One region of the Micromonospora sp. NPDC050980 genome, then DNA from elsewhere that is predicted to be linked to it. Evidence: riboswitches for the same ligand, from Rfam matches in the RefSeq annotation. Region 1 holds a riboswitch; each other region holds the start of a gene.

Region 1 (2,194 bases):
GGACACGGCCTGGACCGCGTACGACGAGGCGGACACGGCGGCCCGACGTCTGGCCGGTGCCGGCGCGTTGCCCGCGCCGCGCACCCCACGCACCCCGACCGAGTACGCGGCCCGGGAACGCTGGCTGCACCACGCCGCCATGGCCGCGCACTGGCGGGGCGACCTGACCGCCCGCCAACTCGCCGACGTGCTGGCCCACCGCAACGGGTGGGATCCGCGTCGCCACCCGGCCGAGCAGGAGATCACGCTGGCCCGCACGGTCCGGGACGGGCGCCGTGCCGGCTGGGAGGTGGCCGCCGAACGGGAGCGTCTGGCCTGGCAGGACGCCGAACGGGCCGCCGAGTCGGCCCGGACGCTCGCCGCCGAGGCGTTTGCGGCTGCGGTGGCGTTGCGGCCCGTTCCGGCGCCCCGGCCCCCGGCGGTGACCCGCGTACCGGCCCCGGCGTCCGCGTCCGGTGCCCGCTGGCGGCCGGCCCGGGTGGGCTGAGCGGGCCACCTCTGCCGAATCGTTACCGAGTGTGGTGAGGCCGCTCACCTGCGCCCTCCGGCCCGCGGTCGCCCGAACGCATGACCGGTCCGGTGCCTGGTGCCCGTTTCCCCGCCGGCCGGATGTCCCTCTTTCCGCCCGCCGGCGCCCGTCGCAGCCCCTTGTCCCATTGAGGGAAGTGAGTGACAGGCTGTTCCAAATCCGTAGTCGGCAGTTGTGTTTACGCAGGTGGTGCCGCTTGGCAGGGCCTGTACCCACCGGTAGTGTCGGCGCGTCCGGTGCGGTTTCCGATCGCCGATGGCGACGCCGCGCCGACCCGCCTAATCGTGCACACACGAACCGGGGACCCACAGCAACACCGGGGTGAATCCGCGAGCCACGGCCGCGGTAGGGCGTACTTCCCGCCCGAATCCGTCAGCTAACCCGGTCGGCGGCCACGGAAGGAGTTCCATCCTCGTGACCACCAGCCCCCGATCGTCCCCCTGCCTCCACGGCCTCCGGGTGCCGACGCTCGCCTGACCGGCGACGCCCACCCGACCCCCTGCCTCGCCCGGCCGTCCGGGCGTGGCTTCCCGCGGCCCTGCCGTCCACCAGCGCGCGTGAGTGCCTCCGCGCGCCGGGCCGGCGCGTGCCGCTCACCCCCCGTGGAGGAACACCGTGCAGCCTTACCTGAAGCGTCAACTGCGGCGCCTCGTGACCGAACGTCCGTACCAGATCATCGCCGGTTCGGCAGCCGCCCTCGTGCTGGCCGGCGGCACCGGCGCCGCCCTCACCACCGCCGACGAGGCCCCGGTCCGGCAGGAGAACACCGCCTCGGTGGCCGACCTCGGTGGCCGTCTCGGCGACACTGCCGGCCGCAGCGAGGCCCGGATCACCGTCCCGTCGCCGAGCGCGTCGCCGAGCGCGTCGCCGAGCGCATCGCCGAGCGCGTCGCCCAGCGCCAGCGCCGCACCGACGGCGAAGACCGCCGACCCGGACACCACCACCCGCAAGGCCAAGCCGAAGCCGCCGTCGACCAAAGTGCTCGACTACGACTACCAGGCGCAGACCACCTACTACTACTGCGGGCCGGCCGCGGTGCGCAACGCGCTCAGCGCCAACGGCATCGAGCGCAGCCAGGACACCCTGGCCGTCGCGCTCGGCACCACCGAGATGGGCACCAACTCCGCCGAGGACACCACCCGGGTGCTCAACCAGCAGGTCAAGGGCGACCCGTACCGGACGCGAATGATTCCCGGCGCGGCCACCCGCGGGCAGATCGACCAGCTCCAGGCCGACGTCGTCCGGGCGGTCAACGACGGGCGGGCGGTCGTCTCGAACGTCGCCGGTGATGCCACCGACACCAACGGCGGCTGGCACTCGTTCCCGGGCGGCCACTACATCGCCGTGGTCGGCTACCAGAACGACGGCCGGACCGTGCGGATCGCCGACTCGGCCGACCCGTCGCTGCCGTCGTACTGGGTGACCACGATCGACCTGGCGAACTGGATGGCCACGCGCGGCTACTCCGCCTGACCTCCCTTCCCGGTACGCGCGTCGAAGGCCGGCACCCTTTCCGGGTGCCGGCCTTCGGCGTGTCTGCTTACTTGTTCCAGTGCTGGTGGACGAGGTCTGCCGCCTGCTGCTCCCACTGGGCGTAGGCGTCGGGGTAGGCGGAGACCTGGACGGTCTGCGCGGCGTCGGTCAGGGGCATGTCCTGCCAGCCGT
Region 2 (2,194 bases), on a different contig from region 1:
GCGCTGATGCTGGTCGAGGCGGTGACCGCCGTCACGACCGGCTCGCTCGCCTTGCTCTCCGACGCCGGGCACATGTTCACCGACGTCCTCGGCATCGGCATGGCGCTCGCGGCGATCAGCGCCACCCGGCGTGCCCGCACCGACCCGCAGCGCACCTTCGGGCTCTACCGGCTGGAGGTGCTCGCGGCGCTGGCCAACGCGGTGCTGCTCGGCGCCGTCGCGATCTACGTCCTGATCGAGGCGGCACGCCGCTTCGGCGAGCCGCCGGAGGTGCTCGCCGGGCCGATGCTCGTGGTCGCCGTGCTCGGCCTGCTGGCCAACATCGCCGCGTTCGCGCTGCTGCGCTCCGGCGCGCAGGAGAGCATCAACCTGCGCGGGGCCTATCTGGAGGTGCTGGGCGACCTGCTCGGCTCGCTCGGCGTGATCGGCGCCGCGCTGGTCATCGCCCTCACCGACTGGTGGTGGGCCGACCCGGTGGTCGCGGTGGCGATCGGCCTGTTCATCCTGCCGCGCACCTGGCGGCTCGGCCGCGCCGCGGTGCGCATCCTGGTGCAGGCCGCCCCGGAGCACCTCCAGGTGACCGCGGTGCACGACCGGCTGGCCGCGGTGCCCGGCGTGGCGGAGGTGCACGACCTGCACGTCTGGACGCTCACCTCGGGCATGGACGTCGCCTCGGCCCACCTGGCCCTCGACGCGGACGCCGAGGTGGCCGCCGTGCTGGGCGCCGCCCGGGCCGCGCTGCACGAGGACTTCTCGATCGACCACGCCACGTTGCAGGTCGAACCCGGAGCGTCGGCCGGGACCTGCGGCCCGACCGAGTGGTAATTGAGGACAGCCTTAAATCCTTGTGGTTATTGTTAGCTTACGCCGGTTTTGTCTGGGTAGCTGGTTCCGGTCGGTGGAGCCGGCCCCGGGCAGCGCCGGTAGGCTCGGTCGCGGCCACACCGCGAGCGCCACTCCGGCGCCCGTGGGCGCGGCCGGCGCCTAATCGCCCGCAGGGCGAGCCGGGGAACCACGTACGTGGGGTGCATCCGCGTCAGCGGTAGGGATCTTCCGTCCCGAACCCGTCAGCTAACCCGGTCGGCGGTTGACGGAAGGAAACCTGAATGCCCACAGCGGCACCTGTACGACGGACGGCCGCCCGGTTGGCGGCCCTGCTCGTGGCGACCCTGGCCCTCGGCGTCGGCACCGCGCCGGTCTCCCCCGCCGTCGCGGCCCGGTCGGCCCCACCGACCGGCCTGCTGGCCGCCGCGCCCGGCGACGACGAGGGCGGCACCCCGACCCTGCGCGCCCAACTCGACGCGGCCAGCAAGGGCTGGCTGGACGCCAAGGCCGCACTGAACCGCTCGGTGACCCGGCAGAAGCAGCTCAACGACCGGCTCCGGACGATCGACGGGGAGCTGACCGAACGCGACGCCAAGGTCGGCGAGATCGCCCAGGTGGCCTACCGCACCGGCCGGATGGGCACCGCCGCGGCGCTGCTCGGCAGCCGCAGCCCGGAAGGCTTCATGGACCGGGCCGCGGCCCTGGAGACGGTCGCCGCGCACGAGGACCGGGCGCTACGCGACCTGATCGCCACCCGGGACGAGGCGATCCGCACCCGCACCGCCCTCGACGGCGAGATCCGGGAACAGCGCAAGCAGGTCACGGTCATGGGCAAGCGCAAGGAGCAGGCCGAACGCGCGCTGGAGGTGGCGAACAACCGCAGCTCCACCAGCCGCGACAGCGACGACGGCGACAGCGTCCGGGGCACGTCCACGGCGAACGCGAAGCCGGCCCGGCGCAACTCCGACGGCTCCTGGCCGGCGGAGTCGTGCAGCGTCAACGACCCGACGCCGGCCAGCGGCTGCATCACGCCGCGCACGTTGCACGCGCTGCAACAGGCCAAGGCGGCCGGCTTCACCCGGTACGTCTCCTGTCACCGGCCCAGCGGCTCGGGCGAGCACCCGAAGGGGCGGGCCTGCGACTTCGCGGCGCAGAAGAACGGCTTCGGCGGCGTCGCCAGCGGCGGCGACAAGACGTACGGCAACAACCTGGCCGCGTACTTCATCCGCAACGCCGACCCGCTCGCCGTGCTCTACGTGATCTGGTTCCGGCGGATCTGGCTGCCCAGCAGCGGCTGGAAGTCGTACAGCGGCGGCAACGGCGACCCGTCCAGCGACCACACCAACCACGTGCACCTGTCGGTGTACTG
Region 3 (2,194 bases), on a different contig from region 1:
CCGGGAACCAGATCTGCCGGTTCCAGATCACGTAGTAGATGCCCAGCCGGTCCGCGTTGCGGATGAGGAAGGCGGCCACCTCGTTGCCGTACCTGCGGGTGTCGTTGTTGTGCCACGGCGCGAAGCCGCTGTTCTGCAGGGACCAGTCGCAGGCCCGGCCCTTGGGGTGCTCCCACGGCCCGCCCGGTCGGTAACAGCCCACGAAGCGGTCGAAGCCGGTGCGCTTGACCTCCTTGTACGCGTGCAGCGTGCGCGGCGTGACACAGCCGGAGGTGGTCGGGTCGTTCTCGCTGCACGACTCAGACTTCCAACCACCGTCGGCGGTGCGGCCCGGGCCGATCCTGGCGACCGCCGAGGTGGCCGAGACCAGACCACCGGTGAAGCCCAGCCCGCCGACCAGCTTCAGCTCCTTCTGCGCCGCCGCCCTCTCGCGGGCCATCGCGTTGGTCTGCTTCTCCTGCTCGCGCACCTCGGCGTCGGCCGCGATCTTGGCCTGCTCGGCGCGGTTCCGGGCGGCGTTGATGGCGGCGAGCCGCTGCGCGTTGAAGAGGTTGAGCTCGTCCAGGGCGCTGACGCGCTTGACGAAGGAGTCGGGCGACCTGCTCTCCAACAGCATCGCCATCGCGCCCATCCGACCGGTCCGGTAGGACTGCGCGGCGATCTGGTTGACCTGCGGGCTGAGCGCCGCCAGTTCGGCCTCCGCCGCCGCCTTCTCGGCGGCCAGCCGCTTCTGGCGCTCCTCCGACTTCGCGAGCTTCGCCTTGGCCTGGAGGTAGTTCCGGTTGGCGGAGTCGATCGCCTCGGTGATGAGCGGTGGTTCGTCGTCCTCCGCGTGCCCCGAGGGCTTGGGGGCGGCGTTGTGCGGGGCGGCCGTCGCCGGGGTCGGCCCGACCAGCACGGCGAACGCGGCGAGCACGGACACCACGGGTGTCGACCAGCGGCGCAGGGGTGCCGTCACAGTGTTCCCTTCCGTCGACCGCCGACCGGGTTAGCTGACGGGTTCGGGACGGAAGCGGCCCCTACCGCTCGCGCGGATTCACCCCATGTACCTGGTTCCCCGGCTCGCCCGAAGGCGATTGGGCGGCGGCACCGCAGGCGCCGGTGCGCGCCTTCGGCGGTGACCGGGGGCGAGGTTACCCGAGATCCCGACCGGGGATCTACGTCCGGAAGCCGACCAATCGCGAGAATTCACCGTTGCCCAGCGTGAGCAGCATCGCGTTTTGCGTCGGCCGTCACGCTGCGGAGTGTCACCATGCGGCCTGCGTACTTCTGGAGTCGTCGGGCCGCGACCCGCCGAGCGCCTCCAGCGCCTCGTCCCGCCTCCGGGGCGGCGGGGGTGCCGGCGGCGGGGCGGTGTCCGGTGCGTGCCGGCCGGCGGTGGTGACGACCGCGGCCAGCGCGGTGGTCAGCGGCACGGCGGCGATCAGGCCGAGCGTGGCCACCGCGCTGCGGACGATCTCCTGGGCGAGGAACTCGCTGGTGAGCAGCTCGCCCACCGGGCGGGAGTCGGCGACCAGCAGGAGCAGCAGCGGCAGCGAGGCGCCGGCGTACGCCAGCACGATGGTGTTCACGGTGGACGCGATGTGCGCGCGGCCGACCCGGGTGGCCGCGCGGTAGAGCTGCCGCCGGGACAGCCCCGGGTTGGCGCGCGCCAGCTCGGTGACGGTCGCCGACTGGGTGACCGTCACGTCGTCCAGCACGCCCAGCGAGCCGATGATGATGCCGGCCAGCAGCAGCCCGTGCAGGTCCACGTCGCCCTGGAACATGGACAGTGTGGTGGCGTCCTCGCTGCCGAAGCCGGTCAGGTGGGTGGCGGCGGTGGCCAGCGTGCCGAGCACACCGGTGACCACCAGGCTGCCGAGCGTGCCGAGCACCGCCACCGAGGTCTGGGCGGTGATCCCGTGGGTCAGGTAGAGCACCACGAACATGATCAGCGCGGCGCCGACGATCGCCACCGGCAGCGGCGATCGCCCGGCGGAGATCCCGGGCAGTACGAAGCCGAGCAGGATGGCGAAGCTGGCCACCAGCCCGCCGAGCGCGGCCAGCCCGCGCCAGCGGCCGAACGCCACGATCGCGGCGGCGAAGAGCGCCACCAACCAGATCAGCGGCGTGCCGCGCTGGTGCTCGGCGATGTTGTAGGTCTTCACCGTGCGGTCGGCCGGGTCGGTCAGCTCGACCAGGATCACCTCGTCGC
Region 4 (2,194 bases), on a different contig from region 1:
CAGGTCGACCTGGAGACCGAGGAGGAGAAGGAGCAGGCGGAGGCCGAGCGGCAGGAGTACGCCGACCTGCTCGCGTTCCTCGGCGACGCGCTCACCGACAGCGTCAAGGAGGTGCGCCTGTCCACCCGGCTGACCACGTCGCCGGCCTGCGTGGTGGGCGACGCGTACGACATGACGCCGACGCTGGAGAAGATGTACCGGGCGATGGGCCAGGAGGTGCCCCGGGTCAAGCGGATCCTGGAGCTGAACCCGACCCACCCGCTGGTCACCGGCCTGCGCAAGGCCCACGGCGAGGGCGGCGACACCGCCGCGCTGACCGAGACCGCCGAGCTGCTGTACGGCATGGCGCTGCTGGCCGAGGGCGGCGAGCTGGCCGACCCGGCCCGCTTCACCCGCGTCCTCGCCGACCGTCTCGCCCGCGGCCTCTAGCGGTAAGGAGGGGCCCCTTGTTAACGCCTGGCGTTAACAAGGGGCCCCTCCTTACCCGCAGGTGCGGAAGGATCGAGGCGTCCCGACCAGCCGCAGCATCCGCGGCTGGTACGCGCCCACCCCGATGCCCACCGGGTGCGCCGGGCGCCGGCCCGCTCCGTTCCTCGCGCGATCTGGCCCGGTCCCGCCCCACGGTAGCCCCACCTCAGGTCGGCGACGGCGAACTCGTGTCCCTGGACGCGGTAGCCCGACCGGGTGAAGAACGTCACAAGAAGTGGTCGATCGTCGCGAATCGTCCCTAGCGTCGGTTCCGTTCGCAGTCGCGGACACCACGGTCCGGCAACGCCCAATCCCGCCGCCGGCCGGTGGTACCCGAACCTCAGGCGGGAGCGGGGGACCCACAGGTTCCATGGTGCACGTCACCTCGGGGTGAAGCCGCCACCGGCGGCCGGGCTCCTCGGCCCGAACCCGACAGCTCACCTCGTCGGCGTGGAGGAATCCACATGTCAACTGCATACTCATCCCGGCGCCGCCGGACCGTGGTCGGCGCGCTCGTCGCCGGCGCCGCCACCGGTGCCGCGGCACTGTTCGGGCCGGCCGCGCCGGCCAGCGCCGCGAGCGTGAACTGGGACGCCGTCGCCCGCTGCGAGTCGGGCGGCAACTGGCACATCAACACCGGCAACGGCTACTACGGCGGGCTCCAGTTCTCTCGCAGCACCTGGAACGGCTACGGCGGCCAGAAGTACGCCGCCCGGGCCGACCTGGCCAGCCGCGCCGAGCAGATCGCCGTGGCCGAGAAGGTCCTCGCCGGGCAGGGCATCGGCGCCTGGCCGGTCTGCGGCAGGAAGGCCGGGTCGGGCTCGACCGCGTCCACGAAGAGGGCCGCCAGCCCGACGAAGAAGACCGTTTCGCGCCCGTCGGGCGGGGAACGGCGCGGCGCACCGACCACCGGGTCCCACCTGGTGCGGCCCGGCGACACGCTGTCCGGGATCGCCGCGGCGAAGCACGTCGCCGGTGGTTGGCGGGTCCTGTACGCGCGCAACCGGGCGGTCGTCGGCGAGGACCCGGGTCTGATCTTCCCGGGGCAGCGGCTGCGCTTGCGCTGATCCCCGGCCGCGGGTGGTGTCCCGCGGCGGGCCGGCGCTCTTGAGCCCTGTCGCACGCCGTGGGGCCGGTGTCGCGTCGTGCGGGTGCCTGCCACTCCGCGACACCGTCCGGTGGCTCCGCGCGTCGTGGTCCCTCGGGACGTGTCGCGCCTGGACGACGCGAACGCCCGGCCGGTTCGTCCGGCCGGGCGTTCGCGGTCTGCGCGACACGCCGGGCGCGGAGGTGTCCGCCCTGCTCCCGGCGTCACCTGCCCGGCCGGGCGCGGCTGGTGACGAGGTTCCGTCGGCGCCGGTTGCTATGGTCACGAGGCTCGGCTAAGACGTGAAGAAAGCGCGGATATGACCAACGATGCGTTCTCGGCCGCCGCGAGCCTCGACGAGCTGCTGACCCGCACGCAGCAGGCGCTGGCCGCGATGCGGTCCCGGGCCTGCGGGCTCGCCGACGGTGAGCCGGGCGAGCTGCTGCTGGCCGAGGGTGCGGCTGCCGGCGGCCGGGTCCGGGCGGTCGCCGTCCAGGGTGGCCGGTTGCACTCCGTCGTCGTGGACCCGGAGTTGGCCGGGGTGCCGCTGGATATCCTCTGCGGACACCTCGTCGACGCCGTCAACGACGCGCTGAGCGAGTTGGACGCTCAGGTCAGCGCGTCCGCCCGGGCGGACAC

Evidence for each region. A riboswitch is a leader RNA that binds a small molecule or an ion and turns the genes downstream of it on or off. The one in region 1 is predicted to bind cyclic di-AMP.
Region 2: another riboswitch for cyclic di-AMP. It lies ahead of AB0H28_RS12225 (hypothetical protein); the one in region 1 lies ahead of AB0H28_RS29615 (C39 family peptidase).
Region 3: another riboswitch for cyclic di-AMP. It lies ahead of AB0H28_RS20895 (hypothetical protein); the one in region 1 lies ahead of AB0H28_RS29615 (C39 family peptidase).
Region 4: another riboswitch for cyclic di-AMP. It lies ahead of AB0H28_RS24710 (transglycosylase family protein); the one in region 1 lies ahead of AB0H28_RS29615 (C39 family peptidase).

What each region holds. Positions count from the first base shown of each region.
Region 1 covers NZ_JBFAGS010000046.1:53-2,246, reverse strand. Annotated here, with positions in the region: gene AB0H28_RS29620 (hypothetical protein) at 1-487, shown strand, start outside; cyclic di-AMP (ydaO/yuaA leader) riboswitch at 795-935, shown strand; gene AB0H28_RS29615 (C39 family peptidase) at 1,145-2,002, shown strand.
Region 2 covers NZ_JBFAGS010000006.1:99,026-101,219, forward strand. Annotated here, with positions in the region: gene AB0H28_RS12220 (cation diffusion facilitator family transporter) at 1-825, shown strand, start outside; cyclic di-AMP (ydaO/yuaA leader) riboswitch at 972-1,102, shown strand; gene AB0H28_RS12225 (hypothetical protein) at 1,107-2,194, shown strand, end outside.
Region 3 covers NZ_JBFAGS010000014.1:58,716-60,909, forward strand. Annotated here, with positions in the region: gene AB0H28_RS20895 (hypothetical protein) at 1-958, opposite strand, end outside; cyclic di-AMP (ydaO/yuaA leader) riboswitch at 963-1,093, opposite strand; gene AB0H28_RS20900 (YibE/F family protein) at 1,248-2,194, opposite strand, start outside.
Region 4 covers NZ_JBFAGS010000020.1:74,846-77,039, reverse strand. Annotated here, with positions in the region: gene htpG (molecular chaperone HtpG) at 1-429, shown strand, start outside; cyclic di-AMP (ydaO/yuaA leader) riboswitch at 790-934, shown strand; gene AB0H28_RS24710 (transglycosylase family protein) at 933-1,535, shown strand; gene AB0H28_RS24705 (YbaB/EbfC family DNA-binding protein) at 1,875-2,194, shown strand, end outside.